One region of the Paenibacillus sp. LPE1-1-1.1 genome, then DNA from elsewhere that is predicted to be linked to it. Evidence: riboswitches for the same ligand, from Rfam matches in the RefSeq annotation. Region 1 holds a riboswitch; the other holds the start of a gene.
What was found. A riboswitch is a leader RNA that binds a small molecule or an ion and turns the genes downstream of it on or off. The one in region 1 is predicted to bind cyclic di-GMP.
Positions count from the first base shown of each region.

Region 2: linked by a shared signal. The riboswitch ahead of MRBLPE1_RS02805 (methyl-accepting chemotaxis protein) and the one ahead of MRBLPE1_RS31860 (EAL domain-containing protein) in region 1 are both predicted to bind cyclic di-GMP.

Region 1 is NZ_JBEGHY010000046.1:242,000-247,913, reverse strand. Features, by position in the region: gene MRBLPE1_RS31865 (metallophosphoesterase) at 1-1,835, shown strand, start outside; cyclic di-GMP riboswitch class I at 1,956-2,041, shown strand; gene MRBLPE1_RS31860 (EAL domain-containing protein) at 2,121-5,027, shown strand; gene speD (adenosylmethionine decarboxylase) at 5,160-5,914, shown strand, end outside.
Region 2 is NZ_JBEGHY010000001.1:562,345-568,258, forward strand. Features, by position in the region: gene MRBLPE1_RS02795 (hypothetical protein) at 79-1,122, opposite strand; gene MRBLPE1_RS02800 (HSP90 family protein) at 1,125-2,900, opposite strand; gene MRBLPE1_RS02805 (methyl-accepting chemotaxis protein) at 3,055-4,821, opposite strand; cyclic di-GMP riboswitch class I at 4,909-4,993, opposite strand; gene MRBLPE1_RS02810 (DUF1836 domain-containing protein) at 5,068-5,838, opposite strand.

The DNA of each region.
Region 1 (5,914 bases):
TTTTGCTGGTCGGCGATTGGATTGACAAGGGAAACCGAACGCGGGAAACTATCGATTTCCTTTATGAGAACAAAGATCAATTTTTGTTCGTATTAGGCAACCACGAAAACTTCGTATACAAGTATCTGCGCGGTGAGATTAAAGGAGTCGAGGAGGAGCTGCTGCACGCGTACTTCGATTCGACGGAGGTGCTTAAAGCGGATGAGGAGCTGCTTCGGCGATTCAATCATCTCGTCTCGCTTTCCAAGCCTTTTTACCGAACGGTGGGCAAAAGAGGGCCGTCCTTCTATGTCACGCATGCGCCCTGCGAGAACAAGTACATCGGCAAGTTGGACGTGAACTCGGTCAGGCATCAGCGGAATTTCCGGATCGATCGCTCGGCTCCGCTGGAGGAGCAGCTCCTGTTCCTGAAACAAGACGCGGCAGCGAACCAGCCTTATCATGTATTTGGCCATATTGCAGCCAAAAACGCTTTTCGGATTAAGAATAAAATCCATTTGGATTCCGGCGCGGTGCACGGCAACCTGCTGAGCGCGGTCATGCTTGCGGCGAAGCCGTTTTTCAAATCGCAAAAATCGGCGCATAAGGCGATGGATGACGAGCTGCTCACGCTCTTTAAGGATGAGCACAAGGTATCGGTGCAGGAGCTGGATGATGACTCGGCCCGTAGACTGCTTTACAGCTCAAACCATAAGATCAACTTTATATCCGGTACGATGTCGCCGGCGGATAAGGACGAAGCGGCTAGGGAGCTCGAGTCGCTGCAAAAAGGCCTGGACTATTTTGCGGAGCGCGGCGTGAAGGAAGTAGTGCTTCAGCCGAAATACATGGGTTCCAGATGCAATATTTATTTGCATGCCGAAGCAGACCGTTGTTTTGCGGTTAGCCGCAATGGGTACAAAGTCAGTAAGGTCGACCTATCGGGCATTTACGCGGGTCTGCTGCAAAGATTCGGAAATTATATGAAGGAAAACGACATCGCGATGCTGCTCCTAGACGGAGAGCTGCTGCCTTGGCTGGCGCTTGGCGAAGGGCTAATCGACCGCCAGTTCAAGCCGATTGAGAAGGCGCTCGAAACCGAGCTGGGCTTTCTAAAGGCGAACGGTTTCGAAGAATCATTCACGAAGCTTGCGCAGGAATATAAGTCCAGCGGTTTCGAGAAGGACCAGTTCCATCTCAGCAAGGCGGCCATGAATGAAAAATACGGCCAGACCGTCTATCAAAACTACAAGCATGTCCATGAGTTATTGGAGAAGCATGTGCCGCTGGATGAGCATCAAAAGGCATATGAAACCTACAAGAAGCAGCTGGAGCTTTACGCCGAGCCCGGGGAGTTGGAATACAAACCTTTTTCACTGCTCAAAATCGTCTATGGGGACGGAAGGGAAACGCTCCCGGATGGGAAGACATCGGATATGTACCGTTTCCTCTCGGATGATCCTTTCATCACGCTCTCGCTGTCCGATCCCGAAAGCGGCAAGCAGGCGGAGAAGTATTTCCAAACGCTCACGGTAGAAAACCATATGGAAGGTGTCGTCATTAAGCCCGAGATGCCAGAGCCTTATATGGTTCCTTATATGAAGGTACGTAACAAGGACTACATGTCGATTATATACGGCTATGATTATCGCTTTCCGCATAAATACAATAAGCTGATCAAGCAGAAGAGCATTACGATGAAGCTCCGCACATCCTTGAATGAATACAGGCTGGGGCAGAGCATGCTCGCGGTTCCGTTTGCGGATATAGCACCGAGCCATGAAGGCTATACGTCTGCCGCAGCTAATCTATTGTTCGAGGTTGCCAAAGAGAAGGAAATCGACCCGCGTTTGTAAAAATAATCGACCTAATAGACCTCCCTAGCCGGGAGGTTTCTTTGACTCGAAACTTTAATAGCAAAAAATTAGCTATGGAATATCTCAGTATTATATGGAATACTTATATAAGCAAAAAGTCCTAGTAAATAGCAAAGTTATCGAAAGATAATGACGCAAAGCCAACAGACCTAAAGGAAGCTTCCAAAGGTGGCTGGGTTGCCAAAAGGATGAGTGATTATTAATATCCTCCTCCGCAACACATCAGGTTACCGCATACGTTATACATAGGAAGGGATATTATAGATGGAGCAAAATATTAAACGTTATCGTGGCAATGATAACAGCTTTGACATCGTTCAGAAAATAGCGAATTTAGGCTATTGGGAATTCGACCATGGCAGCAAACAAGTATCATGGTCGAACCAAATGTTTTTCATATACGGGATGGATTTGGATTTTGTAATGAACCAGGAACGCTTTTTTGATCTAATCCATCCAGAGGACCGCGAGCGGGTTAAACGGCAATTTTTTTCCTCGGTCGAACAAAAGAAAGAGAGCACCAGCGAGTACCGCATTGTCCGCCAAAGCGGCGAAGTGAGATATGTTGTGGAAAATCTGACGATTGTTCTGGATGAGACCAATGAAGTATCGCTAACCATAGGCACGCTCCAGGATGTTACGGAAACCAAAAACCTAGAACATCGTTTGACTGTCGAAGAGCAGCATTATAAATCCATATTCGAGAATAACCCGGATGCGGTCTTCTCGTTTGACTTGAATGGTCGGTTTATGTCATGCAACGCATCGCTTGAGCAAATGTTTGGTTATGCGCGGGATGAGATTATGCACGGGAGTTTCCATCATTTTGTGGAAGAAAAGAGCTTGGAGCGGACGATTTTGCATTTTGAGGACACTGTGAATACGCTTACGCCTCAAAATTACGATACGACGGGCATAACCAAAAGCGGGCAAATCATTGAGGTTAACGTAACGAACATTCCGATTATCGTTAATCAAGAATTGATCGGCATTTATGGCATCGCCAAGGACATTACGCAAAAAAAGATGGTTGAACGATCTCTAATCGAATCGGAACTCAAATACCGCAGTATTTTGGAGCAGTCTATCGTAGGCATTTTTGTCGCGCAGAAGGAAAGATTCGTCTATGCGAACGATCAGTTGAATAAGATGCTAAGCTATGACACGCTGGTCGGCTTAGAGGTGGAGAAGGCTGTCCATCCGGATGACCGGGAAGCCGTCGTATCTCAGGTTATGCAGCTTACGGAAGGAGAGTATCTTCCGAATTTTCCTCATCGGGCAATTAAAAGGGATGGTACCGTCATTCATTGCGAGGTGCATTATAACCGTGTTTCTCATATGGGAGAAAAGGCGATTGTGGGCATTGTTATGGATATTACGGATCGGAACAGGGCGGAGGAGCTCAATCACTTTTTGGCTTACCATGACTATTTAACGGAGCTGCCGAATCGCAGGATGTTCGAGGAGCAGCTCAGCAAGCAGCTCAAGGTGAGCGAATATTTTAAACAAAAGCTAGCGATCTTGCTGATTGATTTGGATCGCTTCAAGTACATAAACGACACGCTGGGGCATCCGATTGGCGATGCATTGCTCAAGAAAATCGCTCATAGGCTGAAAAGCAAGCAACGGGAGGGACAAGTAACCTACCGGATTGGCGGAGACGAATTTGCCTTTATTATTGCCAACGTACAGAGAATAAGCGATGTAGCCGATATGGCGGATCATATTATACATTTGATTAAGGAACAATTAGTTGTTGAAGAATTTGAGTTGAATGTCACGGCAAGCATCGGAATCAGTCAATCGCCTGAGGATGGATGCACGGTGGAGTCGTTGATGAAAAATGCCGACGCCGCTCTTTATTTTGCCAAATCCAGAGGGAGAGACCAGTCGCAGTCTTATTCTTCTTCTTTAAACGTGCAGTCGTTTAAGCTGTTCTCGCTCAGCAATGACCTGCGCAAAGCGCTGGATAAGAAAGAGCTGTTCCTGCATTATATGCCTCGCGTGCATGCGCAAACGATGGAAATCGTCGGCGTAGAGGCGCTGCTGCGCTGGAATCATCCGGATTGGGGGCTGGTGCCGCCGACTGAATTTATTCCGATCGCAGAGGAAACGGGGCTCATCGTTCCCATTGGGGAATGGGTGCTGCGCGAGGCTTGCATGCAAAGCAAGCGTTGGCAGAGCAAGGGCCTGCCACCGATTACCATATCGGTTAATTTCTCGGTACAGCAGCTGCTGAAGCAAAATATTTTGCAGATGATAGATCAAATCGTGGCGGAAACGGGTTTGTCCCCCGATAGACTTGAAATCGAAATAACGGAGAGCTCATTTATTAGCAATGAGAAGATCGTGACCGAGCTTCTGCTCGAGCTGAAGAAAAGAAACATCAAAGTATCGCTCGATGATTTCGGCACTGGTTATTCCTCGCTTTATTTATTGAAGCGTTTAGCGCTGCATACGATTAAAATCGATAAGTCGTTTGTGGATGAGATGTTGACGGAGCCGTTCAATAAGAGCATTATCCAATGCATTATTCGTTTGGCAGGGGAGCTGAACATGCAGGTAGTGGCGGAGGGCGTCGAGAACGAGGCGCAGTTCAACTATCTGCGGGAGCAGCAGTGTGACGAAATCCAAGGCTATTATTTCAGCCGGCCGGTAGAGGCGGAAAGCATCGCGCAGCTATTAAAAAATAAATCACTGATGAAGCCTGTCTCGTTAAGTCATAGCAAGCAGCCAGTCGTTAATCGCAGGCAGTATTTCCGGATTGAGCTGAAGCATTGTTTGTTGGCAGAAATGACGATCACCATGTTTAAGGGAAGAAGCGTAAGACTCGGAAGCACGGAGGTGCTCGTTAGAAATATCGGGCCTGGCGGCTTAAGGTTTATGGTAGGCGTTAAGCTGCCGGTTAACAGCGATATTCTGCTGATGTTCAAAACACAGATTGCTAATCAACTGTATGTGCTGTACGGCATTATCGTGTGGTTTAATGAAGTGGAGCATGATATCTTTGAATACGGCGTGCAGTTTCAGTTGAAAGTGAAGGAGCATAACGAGCTCGTTAATGCATTAAATATTCTTGCGATTAAGCAGCGGGACGGCGTTATGCCTCAGACGCAAATTTATGTGGGTGACCCTATACTCCGTATAAAAGAATTGAAAAAACTCAATTAAACCAAGCAGAAAAAGCATTTTGCATTCGGCGATAACCGAGCGTGAAATGCTTTTTTTATTATGCGTAGGGTTTGGCCGCATCGGTCTTTGGGTAAAAGGAAATAGTAGTTATTGAAAAGGAGGAGTGCGCACTTGAAATTAACGCCGGAACAACGAATTCAACTGCATGGCTTCAATAACTTAACGAAGTCACTCAGTTTTAATATGTATGATGTCTGTTATACCAGAACGAAGGAAGAGCGCAAAGCCTATCTAGCCTATATCGACGAGCAATACAATTCAGATAGGCTGACCAAAATTTTAAATACGGTATCCGATATTATCGGAGCGCATGTGCTCAATATCGCCAAGCAGGATTATGAGCCGCAAGGCGCCAGCGTTACCTTGCTCGTATCGGAAGGGCCAGTCGCTGGCGGTCCGAATGATTCGTTTGAGGAGTCTCCAGGTCCGCTGCCTGATTCAGTCGTCATGCATTTGGATAAAAGTCATATAACGGTCCATACGTATCCGGAATACCACCCGAACGAAGGGATCAGCACGTTCCGCGCTGACATTGACGTGTCTACCTGCGGCGAGATTTCGCCGCTTAAAGCGCTGAATTATTTGATACATTCCTTCGATACCGATATCATGACGCTCGATTACCGGGTAAGGGGTTTCACTCGCGACATAAACGGGCATAAGCTGTTTATTGATCATGATATTAACTCGATTCAGAATTACATACCGAAGGAAGAAAGCCTTTTGTATGACATGATCGACGTCAATATTTATCAGGAGAATGTGTTCCATACCAAATGCAAGCTGAAGCAATTTGACCTGAACAATTATTTGTTCGGCTATACGAAGGATACGCTGTCCGTGAAGGAGCAAGAGGAAATTACGAG
Region 2 (5,914 bases), on a different contig from region 1:
TGCCCCCGATGGCACAGCCCAATCTGTTGTCGATCGTTCAATTGAACCATTTTCAATCGCCATGCGTCAACAAACGGCTCAAAAGCGGCTCAGCTTCTCGACTTGCTTCAGCTTCTGGGCAAGCAGCTCCGAACAATAATTGTTTTGATTCCGTTGATCAAAAGCAAGGGCAAGCTCCTCGGCTTCCAGCTTAAGCCGCTCATAGGAAAGCTCGCTGCCGATTTTAAGTTTGCGGCGCCGCTTCTGCTGCAGCCATACTAGCAGAAAGGCCTGGGCTGAGCTCAGGTATAAAAAACGGTCCCAACCGACCTTGGTTTCCATTGCAAAGCCGATGGTGTTCTCGAACCACTTTGCCGCCTTGTTAATATCCGTTACGGTGTAGTAAGCGAGGAAGCTGCCGTACTCGGTCAAATAACCGGGACCGCTTAACAGGCGCGCTCCTTTCTTCGCCATTTTCACGGCCTCCTCAGCTTGATCGATCTCAAGGAGCGGGAGCAGCAAATGGCTGTACGTATTTTGGGGGATGGTTTTACAGGTCAACCGGCCATCCATGATCGGCTTCATCGTTTGCAGGCCGCGCCGGTATCTACCCGCTGTAAAATGATAATAGCCAAAGCTGTTTTGTTCGCATGCCCTGCAATCCGACATGCCGTCCCGCGCTGTTTTACGCCAGAGCTCGTAATAGGTCTGCGCTGCTTCCAAATCGCCTCTCGAAAGCGAGTAGCGATGATGACACTGATAATAAGGGCGCAGGCTGTGACCGTATTGTAAGCATTTTGCCTTGAAATCATCAAGGATTGACGAGATTTGGGCTGCGCCAAATTGCGGAAACCGCCAAATTTGATTGATGAACCATTTATAGTGCCAAATGATCGAGAAGCTCGAATAAGCGGCAGGTTCTTTTTCGAACTGCGTCAAGCACCATGTAAAGGAGACAAGGAACCTTTCTTGATAACCGGAATCAAGCGCCGCCTCGGAATAAGTCATTCGCGCGAAGTAGGCATCCTCCTTCGTCATATATTGGTCGGCGATTCGAATCGCTTCTTCCAATACCGCCAGCTTTTGTTTGCCCTGCGGCAAGCTCCAGGCCTCGCTCCTTAACTGATTGTACCGCTGCTTCATAATTAACGCTCACCCGCCTGACCGAGTCCGATATCCAACACCTGCATAAACGATTGATTCAACAGCTTCAGTTCCTCTGGACCGAGCGGATAATTGCCGAGCAGCAGGGCTTGCGTATAAACGGTTTCGATGCAAAGCTTCTGCATAGACGCATCGTTACAGGCGATGGCCTTCCGTATCAGCGGATTGTTGAAATTGAAGCAAAGCCTTGCCAAAGGCAGCTCATAAAGCTCATGGATGACAATATCTACGATTTCAGCAAATACATCATTCGCCTCTTCCTTCGTTTGCTCCGCCATCCGAAGAAAGTTCACCTCGTCATTCGTGTTATAAAGCGCCGCTAAATCAGCAGGCTCAAATTGTTTTAGCACACTCCTGCACTGAAATGGAGCAAGCAGACGGTCTGAAAGCTCCAAAAACGCTTCCGCGTTTAACAGCTCTACTGGATTGATTGCTTCAAAGAAATTAGAAAAGTTAATCGGATCCAGCACTAATGCTTCAATATTCTCATCCAGCTCAGGCAGCTTGCGCACCAGCTCAAAGTCATGTACGTAACCGCCGTTAATAACCATGACATCCTGCGCTTTTGCCACTCGCGCCACTTGGCGAAATTCATCAAGCGTAGAGGACACAACGATCTGCCGGCTCTTCTCCAAAATCTCCCCCATCCTCATCTCGCCGAATGACGTTTCGAAGGTAAGGAACCGAATAAACAAACGATAAAGCTCATCATCCTGGGATGCCATTGCTTTAATGGATGAATAATGAATTCGAATTATTTTCTCCAGCAAGTCCGGGTCTGTTTCCGCTAGCATGATCATATGCCTCTTTATGCATTCGCCCAGTTCATCCTTAACGCTGTAAAACAGTTCGTTTTCCATTAACGATTCGCGGGATGCCGTCGGCTTCAGGCCATTGGCGTTCATGACGCAGGTCACGAAAAACGCCCAGTCCGGCAGCATATTTTGAATTTGATCTGACAGCAGCATCCGCTTGACGTAAACCTTATGCTTCTTCTCTGCTTGCAAGCTGACTGCGTAGGGCAAAATATACGCTACGCCCTCCAGCTCGCCCATACCAGACTTAAGAGGAATGGCGTCCAGGAAGTTCTGATACATATGATACTCACCGTAAACCAGCGCTTCTTTCATGCTCATAGCCCACGGCGGCGTTTCTTCATTGACGGTGATTTCGTTTTTCCCTTCGGATAAACGGATGGGAACGGGAAGGAACTGGCCGTAATGCGTCATTAAATCCGACATGCTGTCCCATTCATAGTAATCCTCATAACCGTCCTTGCAGGTTAAAAATACGGTCGTCCCGATCGGTGCGTCTTTTTCGAGCTTGCGTATTTTGTAGGTCCCGTCCGAGCGTCCCCTCCATTCAAGGGTATCGCCCTCCAAAGCAGACCGCGTTATAACTACGATTTCGCCGCTAACCACGAAGCATGACAGCAGTCCGACACCGAATTGGCCAATGAAATCATCAGCCGAGTCGAGCTCCTCGCGTTTCGAGGTGCTGCCGATTTGGGCCAGAAAACGGTGGATTTCCTGCTCCGATAAACCGATTCCGTTATCATGGACGGCGATCGTCCGCGATCCGTAAAGTTCTACGGTCACACCGGCATCAAAACGATGGCCGAGGCGTTTGCGCGCCGTAATCGCGTCCACGCCATTTTGGAGAAGTTCCCTTACGAATACGCCGGGATTTGCATATAAATGCTTCGATAGAAGCTCAATCATTCCTTGTAAGTTAACCTGAAAATTCAATTCGCTCATATTTTCTCCTATGTTCGTTATGTCATTAATATACATATCGGTATTACCCTCCGTTTTATTTCGTCATATTGCAGCCTTATCCTTTTTTTAGGCGAATAATGACAACAAAGGACGACCAGCTCCCGGCTAATCGTCCTTTTTCGGTTTATTTTGTTTATAGCTTAAACACGGAGGCCTTCTCTTTCAAATCCTGCGAAGAGCCTGTCAGCTTCTCTGCCAGCGTGCGCAGCTCATCAGAAATATCATTTTGCTTAACGGACAGCTCGCTCATATGCTCCATTTTGCCATTAACATCGGTTGACGTGTTAAGAAGCTTATCCACTGCTAAAACAATGTGGGTCATACCGCTCGTAATTTCGCTGATGGCCGTGGAAATTTCACTCATTTGATCGGAAAGCACGCTGCTCTGCGACTCCAATGCCCGGAAAGTGCCGCTCGCCGTCTCCGATGCTTGACGGGTCGAGTGAATGACATTCGCGAAGCTTCCGATCGTGCGGCTGCTGGCAGCTACATCATTTTGGATCAAAGACAATTCCTTCGTGATCTGCTTGGAGATGGAATCCGTTTGACTGGACAGCTTCCTGATTTCCTCCGCCACGACCGCAAAGCCGCGTCCATGCTCCCCTGCCCTTGCCGATTCAATGGAGGCGTTCAGTGACAACAGGTTCGTCTGCGTGTTTAAGTCCTGAATGCCATTCAAAAATTTCGATACGTTGTTATAACGGTCATTCATCGTTTCGAAAGCTTCCGACAGCTTCGCAAACTGCTCTACGGTTTCGTTTACCATCGTAACAACGCCGGCCATTTGCTGCAACCCGCTTTGCGAGGATTGCTTCATCTGGCGCATATCATTGTTTATGTATTCGCTTGAAGCGGCAATTTCCTGAGAGCTTGCAGATATTTGCTCGGTTACCGCCGAAATGGATGACGCATCGTCATATTGGGAGAGCAATGCCTCTCTGCCCAGATCCACTTGGCCCTTCACGTCTTCGGAGGCTTTACGGTTGCTGCCGATCATCATATCCATATTCCGCGAAACATCCAGCACCGACTCGCTTACTTGGAGCGTTGCTCTAATCGTATCGCGTAAATTATCGCCCATATCGGCTAAGGCTTGATCGATTTCTCCGAATTCATCGGCGCGCACGAGCTTCTCTTGACTTGTAAAATCATTGCTGCCGTATGCCCGGATACGGCGAGTAATGCCCGCAAGACCCGTTTTAATCGATTGCGTAACGCCAAAAATCATGATCGCTGGCAGCACGGCGAGCAATATCACATTGATGAGGACAATGATGTTTGCGCGGGATACATCATCATTTAAATGGTTTGAAGTAATGTCCGCATCATGGGTTAAGCGCTCATGCATGGTGTCGTTCGAGTAGTTTAGAATAACTGTATATACGCTGATTAAACTACTGATACGCAGCGATTTTTCCTCAGCCGTTAATCCGGTGGTATCGGTATTCGTATCCTTTAAATTGTCAAGGGCCAGACGGAGTACGCCGACTTGATTGGCATATAGGGGACCGTCTTCAACAGCCGGAGGGTATTGCTTATCCATCTCGATAAGTTGTTTTTCCAGTTCGTTCATATGGGCGGGCAGATCTTCCAAATCCTTCATGATCGCCGTCGCGTCGCTTTTGCCGTTCTCGATTGCATCAACCATCAGAAGCATGACCTTCAGCAATTTATTAGAGATGCCTTGATAACTGCGTTCCGCGCGGGATAATTCCTCTGAATCTTCAATTGAATTGGCGACCGAAACATTTTGCACATAAATAAATATGCCGGAACCTACATTAAAGAGAGTAATGATTGCCGTAATAAACAATAACCTGGCCGTTATTTTTCTCATGCTCAATTTCTTTGACAGCTTGCCCAGCCTGCCCGCTCTCTCCAACCATACCTTTAAATCCATCCAGCTTTCTCTCTCCTCGGTCTCTCTAAAAAAGCAAAAAAGCTACCCAGCCACAGGAGGCGGATAGCTTACTTAGCTCTATATCCTTCCGGCGGTCTGGCAGCCGTAGCGCTTGCACCTTAGGCCCATAACTTTGCGTCCTTGCCTTTCGGCAAGTTTGCCATTTTCAGATTGTCTATGTTTGTATTTACAACATAAACCAGTATAGGACATACCAGACAATCTGTACATCCCTTTAGAACTATTTTATTCAGGACTTAGAAACAAAGTCGCATTGCAATAACGTCTTGACAGCGAATGAAAATAGGACGTTTGTATCGAAATGACCGAAATAAGCAAAATGTTGCGCACGGCCTCCCATTGATTCTCCGTGAGATTCGGCAGCCTGCTCGCAAACTGGTTCGCGGATAAACGAATGGCCTGCTCAGTCAATAAATCCTGATGCGGGTTCTCCTTCAAATGGCCGGATATATCGAGAAGCTGATCGTTATTCGCATCAAGCTCTTCAAACATACTGGTATAGGAGGCATATAATTCTATAGGTCCGACCAAATCATCCGTTTCGTCTTCCGGCTTCTTGAATACGATCTCGAATAGCTTGCGGATTGATTCAAAATCAAGATTAGACTTTAAATCATCAATAATGAACAATAACGCCGCTTGATTCAGAGAATATTTTTTTCCGGCCTTCGGACAATCGAAGTAGGGTTTAAAATCTCGCTTTACCCAGTTTTGCATGGATGTAATCGACAGATTGGAATATTCGATCAGTTGGCCGAGCGCAGCAATCTCATGAAGCGAGAAGCCTCTCAGCTCATTGCCTTTTATAAGCTTTTCGATAATCGGAGGCAGCAGCGTAGACAGAAATGCAGGCAATCCCGCGCCCTTCTCCAAATCGTATTGATGCGTTTTGGTCCATGCGGCTTGCAGCACCTGCAGCGGCTTCTGATTATGCTTTCCATCCAAGGAGAGCAGCAAGCAGGCCATCTCTTTTCGAGTAAGCGTAAAGGACTCCATTTCCCTTCCTCCTCGCGCTTTCGGCATACAATATTTTATTACAAGTTCATATGAACTCATCATATGCCGGAGAATG